Regions from separate parts of the Massilia sp. IC2-476 genome, predicted to be linked through region 1. Evidence: predicted binding sites of a transcription regulator. Region 1 holds the regulator's gene; each other region holds the start of a gene.
The links. The regulator FNR, encoded in region 1, switches genes on or off when oxygen is low (the NO sensors DNR and NnrR bind a similar motif). The targets are predictions, from matches to a motif close to TTGATNNNNATCAA.
Positions count from the first base shown of each region.

Region 2: the regulator FNR is predicted to act here: its motif matches at 1,562-1,575, upstream of LK539_RS18550 (universal stress protein).
Region 3: the regulator FNR is predicted to act here: its motif matches at 1,392-1,405, upstream of LK539_RS11220 (universal stress protein).

Region 1 is NZ_JAJFER010000006.1:268,389-271,664, reverse strand. It holds gene LK539_RS17360 (hypothetical protein) at 1-1,052, shown strand, start outside; gene fnr (fumarate/nitrate reduction transcriptional regulator Fnr) at 1,168-1,932, shown strand; gene LK539_RS17350 (AraC family transcriptional regulator) at 1,943-2,701, shown strand; gene LK539_RS17345 (DMT family transporter) at 2,760-3,276, shown strand, end outside.
Region 2 is NZ_JAJFER010000007.1:174,465-177,740, reverse strand. It holds gene LK539_RS18555 (polysaccharide lyase family 1 protein) at 93-1,415, opposite strand; gene LK539_RS18550 (universal stress protein) at 1,677-2,132, shown strand; gene LK539_RS18545 (glycoside hydrolase family 43 protein) at 2,430-3,276, shown strand, end outside.
Region 3 is NZ_JAJFER010000003.1:483,246-486,521, reverse strand. It holds gene LK539_RS11230 (NAD(P)-dependent alcohol dehydrogenase) at 1-325, opposite strand, end outside; gene LK539_RS11225 (LysR family transcriptional regulator) at 474-1,370, shown strand; gene LK539_RS11220 (universal stress protein) at 1,502-2,326, shown strand; gene LK539_RS11215 (hypothetical protein) at 2,495-3,079, shown strand; gene LK539_RS11210 (pilus assembly protein TadG-related protein) at 3,072-3,276, shown strand, end outside.

The sequences.
Region 1 (3,276 bases):
TGCCGGCCACGGTCCCGGGCACCATCCAGACGGCGGCCGACCTGAACGCGCTGCTGAGCGCCGGTTCCGGCGTCAAGATCGTGCAGGCGATCCGCTGGTGCGGCGGCCCCGGCGACAACATCATTGGCTGCGCGCCGGTCGGCAGCACCACGGTGAACGTGGCCGCGGTGCGCTTCACCGCCGACCAGGAAGGCCTGATCTGGGTGCACGAGTACGGCCACAACTGCGGCCTGCCGCACCGCACCGACGACCCGCGCGCGGTGATGTACCCGTCGGTCGGGGTGGACCACAATGTGGTCAATGCCGCCGAGTCCTCGGCCTACCTGGCCGGCCCCGCCGCCGTCACCGGCAAGGTGCTCGCGGCGAGCGGCTGTAACTGCGACCTGGGCGACATGAAGGCGCCGCTCGATGTGCGCGACTTCGTATCGCAGCACTGGATCGAGGGCGTGCCCTACGAACTGGCCTCGCAGTACGGCGAAGCCGATGCGGGCAAGCTGCTCGACTGGCTGGTGGGCGAGCCGGAGAAGCACGAAGAATTCCTGCCGCAGATCGTGGCCACCCTCGGCTACATCGGCAGCGAGATCGCCGCCCAGCCGCTGATCGACTTCGTGCACAGCACGCGCGCCGGGCGCGCCGTGTTCAACGCCAAGAACGCCGCCCTCCTGCGCCTGGGCGACCTGGCCAACCGCTCGGGCAGCAAGCTGGCGGTGGACTTCCTGGCCAGGGTCGCGAGCGACATCGCACTGGCGCGCTCGCTGGCCGCGCCGCAGGCGGGCGCGGAGAAGGCCCTGGCGGCCAAGGCCGGCCAGGACGTGGTGGCGCCGAGCCTCGAGACGCTGGCGTCCGAGCTGGCCGTGTCCGCGACCTTCGGCCTGGCGCTGGCCGGCACCGAGGAAGCACGCCGGACCGTCGATGCGCTCCAGCGCGACCCGAACGCCTTTGCCTCGGTCAACCAGGCAGCCGGCGAAGCCGCGCAGATCGCGGACACCGTGCTGCGCCAAGGCCGCAAGGAGTATTACCGGATAAAGACGGAACAGCGCCATCACCTATAATGCTTCCGTAGTACGACTGCCGGGGCCATGCCCCGGCAGTATTGCTTTTGGAAAATGGAATGCCCTGAGCTGGACAGCGGTCTATAATGGACCCATCAGCATTCCGTTTTGCGCCATGAACCAACCGATGTCGATGCCGGGCGAGTCGCCCATCAACCTGCAGGTCATCAAGGCCAGCTGCAGCGCCTGCAGCATGCACCAGTTGTGCCTGCCCATGGGGCTCGAGGACGCCGACATCAACCGCCTCGACCAGATCATCGGCCGGCGCCGGCGCCTGGTGCGCGACGAGCGCCTGTATGCGATGGGCGAACCTTTCCGCAACCTGTACGCGGTGCGCTTCGGCCACTTCAAGACCTACCAGGTGAACGCCGCGGGCGAAGCCCAGATCACCGGCTTCCAGATGGCCGGCGAACTGCTGGGCATGGACGCGATCAGCGGCACCCATCACTGCGACGCCGTGGCGCTCGAGGATAGCGAGGTGTGCGAGATCCCGTTCTCGCGCCTGGAAGAACTGTTCGGCCAGGTGCCGGCCCTGCTGCGCCACTTCCACCGCATCATGAGCCAGGAAATCACGCGCGAGCAGAACGTCATGCTTTTGCTCGGCAATATGCGCGCCGAGCAGCGCTTCGCCGTGTTCCTGGTGAACCTGTCGGCGCGCTACGCGGCCCGTGGCTACTCGCCCAACAGCTTCCAGCTGCGCATGTCGCGCGAAGACATCGGCAACTACCTCGGTCTCACCATCGAAAGCGTCAGCCGCCTGCTGTCGCGCTTCAAGAAACAGGGCTGGCTGCAGGTCGACAAGCGCGAAGTCACCCTGCTCGACCCGGCCAAGCTCAAGGCGCTGGCGGCCGGAACCGACGTTTGCAGCCCGATGGGCTGAGGCGGGCCCCATGGCAAGCGCGCCCCTGCTCGACCTGCATGTGCGCAGCTATGGCGAGAGCCGCGAAGCGGACCGCCACAGCTTTGCCCAGGTGGTGCTGCCGGTCAGCGGCGAAGTGGCGCTGGAGATCGAGGGGCGCTTTGGACGGCTCGATCCCCTGCACGCCGCATTCGTGGCGCCCGGCGCCTGGCATTCGCAATACTCGTCCGTTGCCAACCGCTCGCTGATCCTCGACGTCGGCATGCCCGGCTTCGAACAGGGGCCCTGGCAGCAACTGCTTGAACGCCCCTTTACTGCCATCGGCCCGGCGGCGCGCAAGCTGGTCGAGTTCATGGGCATCCTGGCCGCCGGCGGGACGCCTGCCCCGTCGGTGCTGCAGGGCTGGACGCCGCTGCTGCTCGACACCCTGACCCTCGGCGCCGGCCAGCCGGCCTCGCGCCTGGCCGCCCTCCTGGCGCGCATCGAGGCCGAGCCCGGCCTGCCCTGGAGCACCGACAGCATGGCGCGCACGGCCGGCGTCAGCGTCAGCCGCCTGCACGCCCTGTTCCGCGAAGAGCACGACAGCACACCGCATGACTGGCTGCTGCGCTGCCGCCTGCAGCGCGCCTGCGACTGGCTGGCCGGCACGGAGCGCCCGGTAGCCGAGATCGCGCTGGCGGCCGGCTTTTCCGAGCAAAGCGCCCTCACCCGCGCCATGCGCCGCGCCATGGACACCACGCCCGCCGCCTACCGCCGCGCACGGCGCGAGACCGGGTCAAAAACGCAGTAGACCCGGTCAAGCTTTCACCCGGCGCGGCGCCGACAATCTCCCATCAAAGGAGATTGCCATGCTGTCGCAGATTCACACCACATCCAGCCAGGCCCAGCTCGGCATCGGCGCCGGCATCACCGCCGGCGCCTTCTGGGGACTGGTCTTCCTCGCGCCCGAACTCACGCCCGGCTTTTCGCCGCTGCAGCTGTCGGCCGGACGCTATCTCGCCTACGGCATCGTGGCGGCCGTGCTGATCGCGCGTTCCTGGCCACGCCTGGTGCGCAGCCTGAGCTGGGCCGACTGGCGCGGCCTGGCGGGGCTCAGCCTGCTCGGCAACATCGTGTACTACCTGTTCGTGGCCCAGGCCGTGCAGTCGGGCGGCGTGGCCATGACCTCGATCGTGATCGGCCTGCTGCCGCTCGCCGTCACCCTGGCCGGCTTGCGCGAGCATGGCGCCGTGCCGCTGCGGCGCCTGGCGCCCTCGCTGCTGCTGGGCGGCGCCGGGCTGGCCTGTATCAGCTGGGATGCGCTGCGGGCGGCGGGCGGCTCGGGCCTGGGCCTGCTGTGCGCGCTCGGCGCGCTGGTGTCGTGGA
Region 2 (3,276 bases), on a different contig from region 1:
GCCCCGGTTCCTCCTTCTGGGAGAGCCGATCCCGTCGCATGAACAACAGGCTTCAAGAACATGACGGCTCGGGCTGGAATCGTAGCCTCTTGTTAGCGGAACAGCGTCGCCCAACCTGCCTTCGGCGATATGTCCGCCAGATTCCATTCGGCCGGATCGAACGCGCGTCGTGTCGGCGCATAGCTCGGGTAGCCGCTCGACTGCCCTTCTGAATCGACGATATGACCACGCCCTTCGGCGACATCCGAGATGATCTTGAAGTCGACCGCATCGCGGGCCCACGGCCGCATGCCGGCGCTCAGGTAGATCGCGTTCTCCAGTCGTGCGCTCGATAGCGGTGTGAGGCCCGTTGGCAGGTAGGGCGCCTCGGCCTTGAGGATGCGCGCGCCGGAGGCGGTATAGCTGCCGGTCTGCGGCATCGGCTTGCCGTTGGCGTCGACCGCCACATTGTCGCGCAGGTACAGGCTGACATCGCCCGCGCCGCCCAGGCTGAACAGGGGCACGCCAGGCCGCGAATCGTCCCCGCCGCGCACCACATTGCCGACCAGGGTCACGACGCCAAGCTGCGGCGGATGCGCGCCCCATTCGTGGGCGATCAGGTTGTAGTGGATCGCCCTGGCGCCGAAGTCATGAATCAGGTTGTTCACGACGGCGACGTGGGCGCCGCCCTTGATCAGCGGATTGCGCTCGTGGTTGGCGTTATACAGGTTGCCGTAGAAGAGCACCCGGTTGGCGTTGTCGTGCACCAGCGAGCCTTTCGAATGTTCGCCCTTCCTGTGGGTCGAATCGCGCAGGCCTTCGGCCACGATGTTGTGGCTGAAGGTGATGCGGCGCGAGGTCCCCTGGCGCCATTCCTCGACCATCGCGCCCTTGAAGCGCGGGCCGGAGGCCGACAGGTTTTCGTCCGTGGCCCAGCTGAAGCTGCAATGGTCGATGATGACATTGTCGGCGGAACTGGTGGAGAGCCCGTCGGCTTCCCAGCCGCTCTTCTTGGCGCGCCCGAATTCGCCCGGCCGCACCGCGATGTGCTGCACGATCACGTCGTGCGTGGCGACCGCGAATTCACCGCGGATGAAGGTGATGCCGGGATTGGGCGCGGTCTGGCCGGCGATCGTCACGAAGGGTTCATTGATACGGATGCTGGCGCCCTGCAGGTCGATCACGCCGCCCACTTCGAACACCACGATGCGCGGACCGGTTTCCATCACCGCGGCGGCGAACGAGCCTTCGCCGGAGGCGTTCAGATTGCTCACCCGCACGATCCTGCCGCCTGCGCCGCCCTTCGTGTCGGCCCAGCCCTTGACGTCGATGCCCGCACGCGACATGCCGGCTAGCTCGGCGGAGGGCCCGGCGGCATGCGCGCCCAGGCACCAGTACAGCATCGTCGCTATGGCGGCGCGCGTGGAAAACCGCATCCTCGTCTCCTGTCTTGTCGTGTAGTACGAAAATTATGGCATAGCAGGGGAATGCGCGGCTCGGGCGCAGCCTGGGGGCAATCTGGCGCTGAAACCTACCAAGCGCGGCACTGGGCGACCTGCGCGGTGGACTGCATGGGTCGATTTTGATGTACGTCAAAGATTTTGGGTAGTCGGGAGAACAGACTGGCCTCATTCCGCTCCAATGTCTCCCACCCCGTTACCGGCCTGACCCATCATTTCCACGTACCGGAGCTCGCCATGTACCGACGCATTCTCGTGCCCAGCGACGGCTCGCCCGTTTCCGAGGCGGCCGTCGAGGCCGCCATCGACTTCGCGCAGGCGCGCGGCAGCGCCATTGTGGCCTTGTCGGTCGCCGTGCCCGAACCCTCCTTTCAATCGCTCGAAGGAGCGATGGCCTACGATCCGGGCCTGCAGCCCGAGGTGCTGCTGGAGCATGCGCAGCGCAACGTCGACGCTGTCGTCGTCCGTGCCGATCGGGCCGGCGTGCCATGTACCGCGCTCACCTGCAGCGCACTCGACATCGCGGAAGCGATCGCGGCGACTGCGCGCGAGCAGGGGTGTGACCTGATCGTCATGGGCTCGCATGGACGGCGCGGCCTGAGCCGCCTGATCGCCGGCAGCGTGACCCAGGCCGTGCTGGCCAATGCCCCGGTGCCGGTCATGGTGCTGCGGCCGGGAGCGGGCACCAGCTGAAAGCGCGATCCGGTGCGCCAGGCGCCGGCCACCGTGCCGGCACGCGACATCCGCAAACTTCCGACACAAGAGGCCGCCAAGGGGTCACCGCGTGCCGGCCCCATATAGAAAAGCACATTATTTCCCCCGACGCGCACGCGAATTCTTTTCGTTGCCCGTAACCATTTTGTAACTTATACTGGTTGCGCTAACATTTCACGCACGAAAAGGAGCCTGGATGTCACGTCGAACCTTGTCGGGTGTCAGTCGCCCGCATTGCCCCCGCTGTCCGGCTACAGCACCTGCCGGGGAGAGGCGATGAGCCGTTTCCTGCGTGTGGCGCTGGCGGCATGCACTGTCCTGACCCTGTCGTACGCAGCCAGCGCCGTTGCGGGCGAGTACCGCAACCCGGTCCTGTCCGGCTTCAACCCGGACCCCAGCATCTGCCGTGACGGCGACAACTACTACCTCGCCACCAGCACCTTCGAATACTTCCCGGGCGTACCGATCTACCACAGCAAGGACCTGGTGAACTGGCGCCTGGTCGGCCATGCGCTCGGCCGTCCCAGCCAGCTGCCGCTCGCGGGACAGAAGAGTTCGCAGGGCATCTTCGCGCCCACGCTACGCTGCGGGAACGGCCGCTTCTACATGATCACCACCAACGTCACCGGCGGCGGCAACTTCATTGTCCAGGCCTCCAGCCCGAGTGGGCCCTGGTCGGAACCGGTCTGGATCAAGGACGCGCAGGGCATCGACCCTTCGCTGTTCTTCGACGAGGACGGCAAGGTCTACCTCACTTACCAGGATGGCGGCGAGCGCGGCGGCATCGCCCAGGCCGAGATCGACGTCGCCACGGGCAAGCTCAAGACCCAGCCGCGCCGCATCTGGAACGGCACCGGCGGGGTCTGGCCGGAAGGGCCGCACCTGTACAAGATCAACGGCTGGTATTACCTGCTGCATGCGGAAGGCGGTACCTCCTATGGCCACGTGGTGATCCTTGCGCGTTCGCGCTCGCCCTGGGGACCGTTCGAGGGCGCGCCCGACAATCCGATCCTGACCCACCGCGACCGCCCGGAGCTGCTCCTGCAGGCGCTCGGCCATGCCGACCTGGTGCAGACGCCGGCCGGCAAATGGTTCATGGTGCTGCTCGGCGTCCGTCACCTGA
Region 3 (3,276 bases), on a different contig from region 1:
CGTCGCAGTAGTTTTCCAGGCCCGCCTCGCAATCGGCGCAGTGCCGGCAGCTGTCGACCATGCAGCCGACGCCGACCAGGTCGCCCACCTGGTGACGCGTCACGTGCGCGCCGACGGCGGACACGCGGCCGACGATCTCGTGCCCCGGCACGCAGGGATACAGGGTGCCGGCCCATTCGCCGCGTACCTGGTGCAGGTCCGAATGGCAGACGCCGCAGAAGGCGATGTCGATCTGGACGTCGTGCGCGCCGGGATCGCGGCGCGTGATGCTGAGTAATTCGAGTGGCTGGTCGCCCGCGTGGGCGCCATAGGCGTGGACAGTCATGCTGCTTCCTTCCATGTTCTGCAAAGGCTGCATGGTAGCGGCTGGATGCTTGCCAAAACGGCGCCGGATTTGCATGGGCTTATGAATGCGCGTCATGAATAAGACGGTCCATTCGTGCGAGAATTTGCATAATCTCCTGAAAGCTCCCATGGCCCGCGACAACATCAACGACATCCTGGTCTTCCTCGCCGTCGCGCGCGAGCGCAGCTTCACCCGCGCCGCCGCCCGGCTCGGCATGACCCAATCCGCGCTCAGCCACATCGTCCGTTCGCTCGAACAGCGCCTGGGCGTGCGCCTGCTCACCCGCACCACGCGCAGCGTCTCGCCCACCGAGGCGGGCGAACGCCTGATCCAGAACGTCGCGCCGAAGCTGGAAGAGATCGAGGCCGAGATCGCCGACATCAGCGACCTGGGCGACAAGCCGGTGGGCACGGTGCGCATCACCGCGATCGACCACGTGATCGAACGCATCCTGTGGCCGCGCATCGCGCCGCTGCTGCCGCAATACCCGGACCTGCACGTGGAATTCAGCGCCGACTACCGCATCGTCGACATCGCCGCCGAGCGCTTCGACATCGGCGTGCGCCATGGCGACCAGGTCGACAAGGACATGGTCGCGGTGCGCCTCACCCCGGACGTGCGCATGCACATCGTCGGCGCACCCGCCTATTTCGAACGGCGGCCGAAGCCGACGTCGCTGCCCGAACTCATGAAGCACAACTGCATCGCCCTGCGCCTGTCCAGCAGCGGCGGCATCTACGCCTGGGAACTGCAGCACGAGGGCGAAGCGATCGACGCACGGGTGCGCGGGCAGCTGGTCTTCAACGAGGCCGCGCATCAGCTGGCGGCGGCCCTGGCCGGCGCCGGCCTGGCCTTCCTGCCCGACGAGCTGGTCGCCGAGCACCTCCGCAGCGGACGCCTGGTCAGCGTGATGGACGACTGGTGTCCGCGCTTTCCCGGCCTGCACGCCTTTTATCCCAGCCGGCGCCATTCCTCGCGCCCCTTGGCCCTGGTGATCGAGGCGATCCGCCATCGCACGCCCTGAGCTTAAAAATTTGCACGGTGTTTGATCTGCATCATCCGCACATGTGACGCACACCTTCACTGGGCGTAGAGTCTTCGCTGCCGGGCGCCTTCTTTCCGTACGGCCCGGCGCATCGTCCAGAAGGAGCTGCCATGTACAAGACCATCATTGTCCATGTCGACGAGAGCCCGCTCACCGAGGCCAGGGTGCGCGCCGCTGCCGGACTCGCCGCCACCCACGAATCCCACCTGGTGGGCTGCGCCGCCACCGGCATGTCCTGGCCCGCCTATGCGATGCTGACCGGCTCGATGGCGGTCACTCCTGTCAACGAATTCGAGGTTCTGCGCAGCACGGCGCGCGCTTGCCTGGAACGCTTCATGGAGCGCGCCCGCCGGCTGGGCGTGGAATCGCTGGAACAGCGTATGGTCGAAGACGAGAACCGCGACGCCCTGCTGCTGCAGGCGCGCTATGCCGACCTGGTGGTCACCGGCCAGGACGCGGGCGACGCCGCCACCGTGCGCGGCCTGCCGCAATACCTGGCCATGCACGGCGTACGCCCGGTGCTGGTGGTGCCGCCCAGCTACGAGGGCGCGCCGATCGCCGACAGCGTGGTGGTCGGCTGGGACGGCAGCGCCCAGGCGATCCGCGCCATCGCCGGCGCCATGCCGGTGCTGACGCGCGCCCGCAGCGTACGCCTGGCGCTGGTCAACGCGGACCTCGAATCCGGCCTGCACGGCGACGAGCCGGGCGCCGACATGGCGCTCTACCTGGCCCGCCACGGCGTGCGGGTGGAGGTAGTGCGCGAGCGCGCCCAGGCCAGCGTCGGCGACGCCCTGATCGCCATCGCCCGGGACAGCGGCGCCGACCTGCTGGTCACCGGCGCCTTCGGCCACAGCCGCTACCGCGAGATCGTGCTGGGCGGCGTCACCCGGGTGCTGCTCGACCGCGCCCCGCTGCCGGTGCTGATGGCGCACTGAGCCTCCCGGCCCCGGAAGCGGCCGATGCACGGCGTTGCCTGTGATCCGAATCAATTTCTCTTGAGAGATGAATTGCCGCAGCTTGCACGATAACCCACACTCTCTCCATCACCGCCCCGCAGTATCGAGCTGCGCGGCGCGTCGTCAACGACCGGGGGAGAGAAGTGCATGAGCAAGCATCCCATTGAACTTCCCGATGCCGTCCTGAACGCTTCCTTTCTTGCACTGCTGCTGTCGCTTGCAGGCTGGACGCTGGTCGAGGCCTGGCTGCTGGCGGTGCACGCGGGGCTGCGCGCGCATCTGCTGGCGAGCGCGGCGGGCCTGGGCTTCGCCTATTTCTCGGCCAAGCGCCTGGCCCCGATCGGGCAGCACCCATCCGGCGGGCGCCAGCGTATTTCGCGCACCGACTTCTGGTGCGCCCTGTGGCTCCTGGCGATCGGCGGCCTGCTCGGCATGGTGGCGATGCGAGCAGCAAGCCTGCTCCTGCTGGCCGTGCTCTGCGCCCTGTATGTCCTGCCCTGGTCGCGCATGGCCCTGTGCCGCCGGCGCCCGCTGCCTGCAGGCGTCTGGACCTGGGCCGGCATGGCGCTGGCCGTGTTCGGACTGGACACGAGGGATCCCATGTTCCTGCCGCTCGCCGGCTGGATCTGCTGGGCCTGCGCATCCCTGACGCTGCTGAACCGGACGCTGCGTCTGCGGCGCGCCGGACATCTCTCATGCGGGACAACGCTGGGGTTCACGAACCATGGGTAAAGCGATGGCATCCAGGCGCAAGATACGCTCGCGGGAACGCGGGGCCTTCGCGGTCATGTTCGTTCCGCTCCTGATCGTCATCATCGGCTTTTGCGGCCTGGCGCTGGACATGGGCCGGCTGTACAACCGGAAGGTGGACCTGAGCGGCCTGTCGAAAGCCGTGGCGCTGGCCGCCGCGCGCGAACTCAACGGGACAC